3 regions of the Sporolactobacillus sp. BBK16-2 genome follow, and region 1 is predicted to be linked to each of the others. Evidence: riboswitches for the same ligand, from Rfam matches in the RefSeq annotation. Region 1 holds a riboswitch; each other region holds the start of a gene.
What was found. A riboswitch is a leader RNA that binds a small molecule or an ion and turns the genes downstream of it on or off. The one in region 1 is predicted to bind S-adenosylmethionine.
Positions count from the first base shown of each region.

Region 2: it holds a riboswitch for S-adenosylmethionine, as region 1 does, so the genes downstream of both, AC6F33_RS14055 (copper resistance CopC/CopD family protein) here and AC6F33_RS02685 (iron-containing alcohol dehydrogenase family protein) in region 1, are expected to answer to the same signal.
Region 3: it holds a riboswitch for S-adenosylmethionine, as region 1 does, so the genes downstream of both, metE (5-methyltetrahydropteroyltriglutamate--homocysteine S-methyltransferase) here and AC6F33_RS02685 (iron-containing alcohol dehydrogenase family protein) in region 1, are expected to answer to the same signal.

Region 1 covers NZ_CM187611.1:506,265-509,542, reverse strand. The annotation lists gene AC6F33_RS02690 (aminotransferase class I/II-fold pyridoxal phosphate-dependent enzyme) at 1-369, opposite strand, end outside; gene AC6F33_RS02685 (iron-containing alcohol dehydrogenase family protein) at 362-1,486, opposite strand; SAM riboswitch class I at 1,607-1,716, opposite strand; gene AC6F33_RS02680 (hypothetical protein) at 1,875-2,147, shown strand; gene AC6F33_RS02675 (hypothetical protein) at 2,178-2,420, shown strand; gene AC6F33_RS02670 (dihydroorotate dehydrogenase) at 2,895-3,278, opposite strand, start outside.
Region 2 covers NZ_CM187611.1:2,837,961-2,841,238, reverse strand. The annotation lists gene AC6F33_RS14060 (FbpB family small basic protein) at 1,388-1,546, shown strand; SAM riboswitch class I at 1,598-1,709, shown strand; gene AC6F33_RS14055 (copper resistance CopC/CopD family protein) at 1,857-3,278, shown strand, end outside.
Region 3 covers NZ_CM187611.1:2,509,232-2,512,509, forward strand. The annotation lists gene AC6F33_RS12475 (putative bifunctional diguanylate cyclase/phosphodiesterase) at 1-802, opposite strand, end outside; SAM riboswitch class I at 1,023-1,135, shown strand; gene metE (5-methyltetrahydropteroyltriglutamate--homocysteine S-methyltransferase) at 1,231-3,278, shown strand, end outside.

The DNA.
Region 1 (3,278 bases):
AAGTGCTGTGTCGCCCGGATTGAGCAATGCCAGCGAGATCGCCGTCAATGCGACAATTGATCCGTTAAATATGGCGATTTCGGTGTCCGGATCGAGATCGACTTGATAGTTTATTTTATAAAAATCCGCGATCGCCTGCTTCAGCTTCTGTTTGCCTCCGTAGGGCGGATATCCTTGATTGGCCGTTTCTTTCGACGCTTGATGAAGGATGCTCACGATTTCCGGAAAGGTCGGCTGATCGGGATTCCCGCGGCCGAGATTGATGACATCGAGGCCTTTTTCCTTCAGCGCCTTGATCTTTTTGGCTTGCTGGGCGAAAAATTTCGGTTTAAGTGCCTGCAACCGCTCTGATGCTGCAAATTCAGTCATGAGTCGTTTCCACCTTTTCTGCGTGCTGCTGCGCGCGTGCCTCAAGTTTTTCAATCGCCGTCCGGACGTGCTCTGCTGTCACGTCAAAGGGCAACTCGTGAATCCGAGAGTCCGAATCGGTCATGTGATAGGCAAGGATGCTCAGCTGCTGCTCGTTGCCGAGTGAAAGTCCGACCTGAGCTAGCTTCGTCGGCAGGCCGAGATCCTGATACAGATCAAGGACTTGTTTTTGTTCCGCCATCTTGCTTTCGAGTTCGAGCTGAAGCAGGATTCCATAGGCAACCAAGGTGCCATGTGGTGCGACTGCTTCGAGTCCGAGAAAGGTCGAGGCGTTAAAAAACGCATGTGCGCCGACGCTTCGGCCATGTGCTTCGGCTAATCCGCCGACGAGTCCGGCAGCGATGAAAATGGTGTCGATGACTCTTTGAAGTGCAAGGCTTGCTGTTTTTTCTTTCACAGCGTCAAGCGCCTGCCTTCCGTTTTCAAAAACAGTATCGCGACAGGTTTTGGCGTAATTAAAGCTCAGTTGGAGCGGCAGGCTCCGTTCTTCCTGCGGAATTTTGCTCAGACGGACGCGTGCTTCATACCATTTGGCGAGCGTGTCACCAAGGCCGGACCGAAACGCCTCGATTGGTGCCTCGGCGATAATTTTTGGTTCGACAAGCACAACGTCGTTTGATTTCCGATGCCTCAGCGTTCCAAGCCGACTGCCGTCTTCTTTATAGACGATGCTGATCGGTGTAAAACTGGCACAGTTCGAGGCAAGTGTCGGCAGCAGCACGCATGGAATGGACTGCTGCGCGGATACCGCTTTGACGGTATCGAGAATTTTCCCACCGCCGACACCAATGATGACATCGCTCGAATGCTGAATGCTTAATTGCTTAATGCGTTCCATTTCGCTTTCCGAGCATTCGCCTTGATGCACAGCTTCAGCAACGTTGGTAAGCTGGTCCAGCGGGAGATAAGGCTTAGCTGCCTCCCATGATCGATGTCCGTGAACCAGTAAGACGTTATGCCACCGCCTGTCATTCAGAATTTCGGGCAGCTGTTCAAACGCGCCGGGTTCATTGCAATAATACTCAGGCCCGAATCTTTGAACCACATGTTCACTCATCTTGTTCCTCCCTCTTTTCCATTATTCCAATTTCTTAAAGGGAGATTTTTTGCTCATGTGTAAATTAAAAAAGCTACTTTCCGCGATAAGAAAGTAACTTTTACTGAGCGTAAACGTTGACTCTTATCTTCCAGTACCGCCCAAGCGGTCTGCTAGATTTAACACCATACACCTAAGTGCTGGTTGTCGGACTTCATCGGGCTAGTTCCCTCCGTCGCTCTCGATAAGAAATGGAATTGTGATGTTAGTATATGGCCTAATCCCCAGTTTGTCAATATGATTTATTTAAATTAAGCAGCATTCCCGATTTTTTCATAATTGAGATGCTTGAGTTTGTGCATTGGGAGTGGGGGGCGTGCATTGATTGGGGTTTTTCGTGCATTGAACCATGATTATCGTGCATTGGATCACTGGTTTCGGGCATGGGGGGGCGATCCTGAGCCCGGTTCGTGCGTTGGCATCGTATTTTCATGCATTGGACTTGGGTTTTCGCGCATTGGACTCGGGTTTTCGTGCATTGGACTCGGGTTTTCGCGCATTGAACCATGATTATCGTGCATTGGATCACTGGTTTCGGGCATGGGGGGATCCTGAGCCCGGTTCGTGCATTGGCATCGTATTTTCATGCATTGGACTCGGGTTTTCGCGCATTGAACCATGATTATCGTGCATTGGATCACTGGTTTCGGGCATGGGGGGGATCCTGAGCCCGGTTCGTGCGTTGGCGTCGTATTTTCGTGCATTGGACTCGGGTTTTCGTGCATTGAACCATGATTATCGTGCATTGGATCATGAATTTCGGGCATGGGGGGCGATCCTGAGCCTGGTTCGTGCGTTGGCATCGTATTTTCGTGCATTGATTGGGGTTTTTCGTGCATTGAACCATGATTATCGTGCATTGGATCATGAATTTCGGGCATGGGGGGGATCCTGAGCCCGGTTCGTGCGTTGGCGTCATGGGTTCGCGCATTGATTTAGGGATTTCGTGCATTGAACCATGATTATCGTGCATTGGATCACTGGTTTCGGGCATGGGGGGATCCTGAGCCCGGTTCGTGCGTTGGCATCGTATTTTCGTGCATTGGACTCGGGTTTTCGCGCATTGAACCATGATTATCGTGCATTGAACCATGATTATCGTGCATTGGATCATGAATTTCGGGCATGGGGGGGATCCTGGCCCCGGTTCGTGCGTTGGCGTCGTATTTTCATGCATTGGACGGGTTTTCGCGCATTGATTTAGCGATTTCGTGCGTTGAATCTCATTTTCCGTGCATGGGTTCTGGTCCTTGTCCCTGGTCGTGCATGGGCATTGGGGTTTGCTATGTCATCATTCAATTTCACACAGCATTGAGCTAGTTTTTAAGCAACAAAAAAAGCGCGGCACTGACCGCGCTTTTTATCTGCATCAGCTGAGGTCTACTTGACCGATCAGGCTGGAGACGGAATGGATATCTTCGCGTATTAAATAGTCGCGAATCTGGTTGATGATTTCAATCATCGCAGCGGGATTGCGGTAGTTTGCGGTCCCGACCTGGACTGCGGCAGCACCGGCGAGCAGCATTTCAATTGCATCGCTGCCGGTCATCACACCGCCGCTGCCGATGATCGGCAGATGGCTGATTTGGTGCACTTGAAAGATGAGGCGCACAATCAGCGGCTTGATTGCTGAACCTGAAAGTGTGCCGATGACATTGCCTAGCTTCGGCTTGCGCGTGTTGATGTCGATGGACATGGCTGAATATGCGTTCGCCACGGTGAAGGCATCCGCGCCGCCCTGTTCAGCAGCGAG
Region 2 (3,278 bases), 1.2 Mb from region 1:
GTTTATAAAGGAGACCAGCCTGAGAAAACTCGGCCATTCATTGCCGAGATGAATCAGCGCCTTGGGTCTCCATTTTCTTGTTTGGAAACCGGTTCAATCATAGTGAAAGCGCGAACGCTTGTGCTGCTATTATGCTGTGAAAAGAGGTGAAACGATGACTTTAAAAGGGCTTAACGTATGAATCTACCCCACTAAAAAACAAAAACTATTCATCCAATGAAACTTTGGCTACAACCGTTTTGTTTGGGATCAGATGCTAAACATACTGATCGAACGGTATGAACATAATCCGAAAGCCACTTTTTTGATTACTTATGCTCTGAAATAATCTTTTAATAGCACTAAAACGTGACTATCCGTGGCTTAAAGATGCTGAAAGCATGAGTCTTCAGATCACCAATCGCGATTTGGTGGAAAGTACAAAAATTTCTTTAAGCAAAAACATGACTTAAGTCGAAGAAATCCTTCAAGCAATCCTATCAATGCAAATGCGTCAATCAGAATATAAAAACATACGAAAGTTCATTTGCTCTAAATACCGTTTTGAATCATCAAGCTTGTGCGCGAACAGACATTTCTGTTTCACACTGGTAGGAAAGTATAAGAAAACATTTAAAGGAAACGAGTGTAAGCGGTCCGAAAAAGCGCCGCGTCCTGCGGCTCACCGGACACTAGTCCGTCCATGGCCGTCGCAACTAAGTCTTCGCCTTCGCCAGGGGCTTGGCGAAGCCAAGTTTCCTAATAAATCATTGGGATCCTTAATTAAGTAACGCGGCCGGAATAAAATAAGCGGAGATTTTCCGGTTATATGCATCCTGGCGCTTGTTTCACAGGTGTATAAGGGTAATTTTTCCGCTTATACACAGAAAAACCCTCCATTTTCATGTTTTTCGATTTGATAAGCGGAATTTCTCCGTCTATTTAAGCAATTTTTTCATTCATTTTCCAATTAAGCGGAATTTTTCCGTTTATTTCTCGGATTGGACGCTTACCTGATCGCCCAACCAAATCTTATGACCTTATCGTCGTACCGACAAGGCAAAACGCTATACTTTCTTAACTTGTAAAAGAGACTTAGCCGCTGCTTGGATGTTCCAAGCAAGTATGAGATGTTACTAGAAGCTCGGAATTTTAATCCCGATGTAGTTCACGATCTTTGATTTGCTGAACGGGGATAAGCGGCTAAAATGGAGCTTCCGCATCTTGCGGAAGTAAGCGCTCGGACGCCTGCGGAGTGTCTCTGTTGATCGCAAGTCAGGGGGATAGTCTCGCAGACATTGACATTATTGAGAAATCACTATTGATACGGATTCCTATTTGTATTACAATGTGAAAAACACCAAAAACATATAATAATACTTGGAATAATAATGAGAGGAGGAAGATCATGGTGCGCAGGCGTTTCTTGTCTTTTAATAAGCTGGTACAGCAAAATATATCTGAAATGCTAAGTACAGAATCGGTGATGCAAGCATTAGAGGCGAAACTGGACCGAAGGCGTGTGGCAAAATTGGAAAACAGCAAGCCGCAAAGTAAAACTCGGTAAAATGATGACTAGTTTGGCGGGGTGCTGTGTTTGTTGAGAATTGAATATGAATTCTTATCCAGAGTGGGGGAGGGACTGGCCCAATGAACCCCGACAACCAACATGTTTGCATGCATGCACGGTGTCCATTCCAGAAACACTGAATGGTGTTTGAAGATGAGAAAGAACCAACGCAGCAAACCTTTCGCATCGTCGTTAGGCTTGTTTTTTTTAGATCAGACTTTTGTGCTCTTCGTGATGCAATTTTTTAGCTGTTTCATGCGGGGCCACGCACAACAATGATTCTGAAAGATCGGATGGTTAATTAACTATGAAACAAAAAATTAGTGCGTTTCTCGTTCTTATTTTTTTTCCTTTAATGTTTGCTAGTTTTGCATCGGCACACGCTTCTGTTGTGAAATCGAACCCTGCTCAGAATCAACAGGTAAACGGAAATCTTAAGAATGTCACGATTCAATTTAATGAAGAAATCCAACCGTCTTTTCTGACCTTGGAGGTTTTGAATCAAAAGGGCAGCCGTGTTGATACAGATCACGCGCAGCGTAACAAGAAGAACCGAAGCGTATTGGAAAATGGTGTAAAAAAGCAGCTTTCCAGCGGCTATTACCGGATGAATTGGAAAGTCGTATCGGCAGATGGGCATGCCGTTCACGGAACGATTGGTTTTCACGTTGGACAACCGAAAGAAAGTGCCGCAAATGTGCAGTCTTCCAGTGATACGCGGAGCGATCTTCCCGGTGCGGACCAACTCGTGATTCAATGGCTGATCTATCTTGGTTTGTCTTTCTTTTTTGGCATACTGTTCTTCCTGAAATTTTTCAATCCGGAACGAAATCTAGTGATTTTTAACCAAAAGGCGCTGCGGCGAACACTTTGGAGTGCCGCAGGGATTCTGCTGCTTGGCGTTCTGCTCGCGCTGCCGCTTCAAGTGACACGTAACGCTGATGTGAACTGGCTGCATGCGTTTTCGGGTAAAGCTGTTGGCGAAACGTTGCTGACGACCTCATTCGGTACACCATGGTTCCTACAAATCAGTAGTTTAATTCTGTGCATCTCCCTTCTTTTCTGGTTATTTCGCACGCAATCCGAGCGAACGGTTCGTGGACTCTTATGGGTGCTCATCGGCTTGTTGTTTGTCTTTTCTTTGTCCAAAGCATTTGTCGGCCATGCCGCTGGTACTGAGGATCAGGAATTGCGTGTTTGGGCTGTGGCTGCGGACTTTCTGCATCTGTCTGCCGCGTCAATCTGGATTGGGTCTTTACTTTGCCTTCTGCTTTTCCTGCCCAGATCGGTAAAAAACAATGATTCTCCTGAGCAGCAAAAAAAGATCTACTGGCAAACGTTGCATCGCTTTTCAAACGTTGCGCTTCTTTTAGTTGGGGTAATCTTTTTAACCGGCTTGATCGGCACGCTGATTCACTTGACGTCATTTCGAGCATTATATACCTCAACTTATGGCTGGATCATCATCATAAAAGCGGTTCTTCTGCTGCTCATGCTGCTGTTTGCGCTCTATTCGAACGTGCGCGTGAAGAAGCAGAGGGATTTTCTCAAGAAAAGTGTACTGGGCGAGCTTCTGATCGGGCTGACGGTTTTACTGGCTGCTGCTGTATTGACCAATGTTTCTCCTCCTGTCCCGAAACCGGCGGTCGACGATGGCACATTTGAGGGATTTAGTGCAAAATTCAACAATGGGAAACCAACAAAGAATACCAATCCGCCGACTGTATTG
Region 3 (3,278 bases), 1.5 Mb from region 1:
CTGCATTGAAGTCTTTAAGAGCTCCCTTCATTCTCCCGGATAAAGCGATCAACAGTTCATTTCCTATCTGTCGACCGAAAATTTCATTAATTATTTTTAATCGGTCGACATTTATTTTCAGTAATGAGAACGACCGATTGCTATTTTTATATCCTTTGACCAAATCGACAACCGATTCTTCAGCAACCAAATTATTGGGAAGCCCGGTCAGTGCATCATGATAGGCTCTGAAGCGAATAACCTCTTCTTTTTCAAGTTCACGTTCATGCTTCAGCTGCTGATAACGTTCCAGAATCAATTGCTGCTCTAGACTTAGAAATTTATCTAAAGATTCGGATAGAAATAAAGCTTGTTCAGGATGATTGACCTCATGTTCGACCGCTTCAATAAGCGCTCGACGGTACAAACTAAAAAGAGCAATTTGATTTGCAATGCTTAGCTCATGGTCAAGAAAAAAAACTGCATTTTGCTCGCAATGTACTAAAACGCTCCGATCAAGAGACCCGTTGAAAAGAAGCCGAGTTTGTTCTGCATACATATTTTTCAAGTATTCTTTTGTCTTTTGAGACGGAACCGTGCTCTTTATTTTATATAAATCGAGTACATGTTGGCTCATTTGATTGACAATGTTAACGTAATAATTCATAAGATATGGACGCATCCATTTCAACAGTTGCAGATCCAGTTTATGAATTTGTGCCAGTCGAATCCGTTTTAGAACAGAATGATCTGTGATCGATTGATCAGTGATCTGCTTCTCCACTTCCTTCAGCCATCTGTCTCGATTAAATTGCTCACTCATTTCGTATCCACCCTCATTGTGTCTTCGCTGCTGTTCGTTCATGTTTGAGAGACATACTCACTTTCTTTATCGTCACATGAAGTGAAAATGTGAATATGTTTTGCGTGCAGATCTTGCTGTTTTTAAACTATTTATAAATGATTCAATCCACTTGCGTTGTCGAAGTAAAGCATTGACGAATCCCAAATTCCATGTTAGTATTCAAATTAACTTAATTAAACTCTTATTAAGAGCGGCGGAGGGACTGGCCCTGTGAAGCCCGGCAACCTTTCATTTTATGAAAAGGTGCTAATTCCAGCAAGATTGGTATTTTAGAATCTTGGAAGATAAGAGGGTGCGGATGATAATTCAGGCCTCTCTAAAATAGAGAGGCCTTTTGTTTTTCCCCCTCGAAAAATTTGTTATGCAGATTACAGGAGGATGAAGACATGGGTAAAGTATTAAGTGCGAATCTCGGATACCCGAGAATCGGCGAAAAAAGAGAATGGAAAAAGGCACTTGAGCAATTTTGGGCCGGTAAAATTTCGAAAGAAACGTTTCTAGATACGGTTAAAACACTGCGCTTAAGCTATTTGAAAAAACAAAAAGACATTGGAGTTGATCTGATTCCCGTTGGAGATTTCAGCCTTTATGATCATGTCCTTGATACGGCTGTTCTTTTCGGTTTAATTCCCGACCGCTTTAAATCAAATGAAAAAGAACTATCGCTTGAAACATACTTCTCAATTGCTCGTGGAAACAAAAATTCAGAAGCATCGGAAATGACCAAATGGTTTAATACAAATTATCACTACATTGTTCCGGAAATCAGCAATGAAACCAAACCTTATCTGACGGAAAACCGCCTTCTTAATTTGTTTAATGAAGCAAAGAATGAGCTCGGTATCGTCGCCAAGCCCGTTATTGTCGGACCGGTGACGCTGTTAAAGCTGTCAAAGGGTTATGATCCAGATCATTTTAATACACTGCTTGACGCACTGCTTCCATTGTACGTACAGGTGTTTCAAGAACTGAAAGAAGCCGGGGCTGAATGGGTGCAGATCGATGAACCTATTCTTGTCAAGGAACAGAGCAAAGAAGATCTTGCTGCGTTCGCGAAAGCCTACCATTTTATTAAAAATGGTGTGCCTGAACTGAAGCTTCTTCTGCAAACCTACTTTGAGGCGATTGATGATTACGAAGCTGTCGTTCAATTGCCCGTTGACGGTATCGGTCTTGATTTTGTTTACGGCAAAGAAGAAAATTTGGCATCGATCAAAGCCTATGGATTCCCTGAAGGCAAGGTACTGGCTGCAGGCGTTGTAGACGGTCGAAATATTTGGAAGACAGATTTAAAGGCGACACTTACTGAACTGCAGACACTGCTCTCATCAGTTAAGTATCACGAGAATCTGTGGGTCACACCGTCATCAAGCCTGCTCCATGTACCGGTCACGATCTCAAATGAAACCAATCTTGATCCTGTGCTTCTGAACGGTCTTTCCTTCGCCGATGAAAAGTTGACCGAGGTCGTTTACCTTACGAAAGGGCTTAATGAAAGCGAAGCCGCCATCTATGGTGCCCTTCAGAAAAACAGTGCAGATCTGCAGACACTACAGCAATCCGAACACCGCAACAATAAAGAAGTTCAAAAAGAAATTGATCAATTAGACGAGGAACTGCCGTCACGCCCCGGCTCTTATAAACTTCGTCAGCAAGTGCAAGCCGATGCCTTCAATCTGCCACCACTGCCGACGACAACAATCGGGAGCTTCCCTCAGACGAAAGAAGTTCGTCAGGCCCGACGTAATTGGAGACGCGGCGAATGGTCCGAAGAACGCTATGAGCAATTTATTAAAGATGAAACGGCGAAATGGATCGAAATTCAGGAAGATCTCGGAATTGATGTCCTCGTCCATGGTGAATTCGAACGAAACGACATGGTTGAGTACTTCGGAGAAAAGCTGAACGGATTTGCCTTTACGCGTTTCGGATGGGTTCAGTCCTATGGCTCACGTTGTGTTAAACCACCGCTGATCTTCGGAGATGTATCATGGCAAGATCCAATGACGGTGAAGGAAAGCGCCTATGCTCAGTCACTGACAAATAAGCCGGTAAAAGGTATGCTTACCGGACCGGTCACGATCTACAACTGGTCGTTCGTCCGCGACGACATCAGTCAAGGAGCTGTTTTCAACCAAATCGCGCTCGCTTTAAAGAAAGAAGTGCACGCACTTGAAGAAGCGGATATCCGCATGATTCAAGTTGACGAACCAGCACTTCGAGAAGGTCTTCCGCTTAAGGAAGATAAGAAACCAGGCTATCTGCATGATGCCGTCTATTCATTCCGGCTGGCAACATCATTTGTTAATAATGACACACAAATTCATACGCATATGTGCTACTCGGAATTTGATGAAATCATCGACACCATCGACGCGCTGGATACCGATGTGATTTCAATTGAGGCAGCACGCAGCCATGGTGAAATCATTTC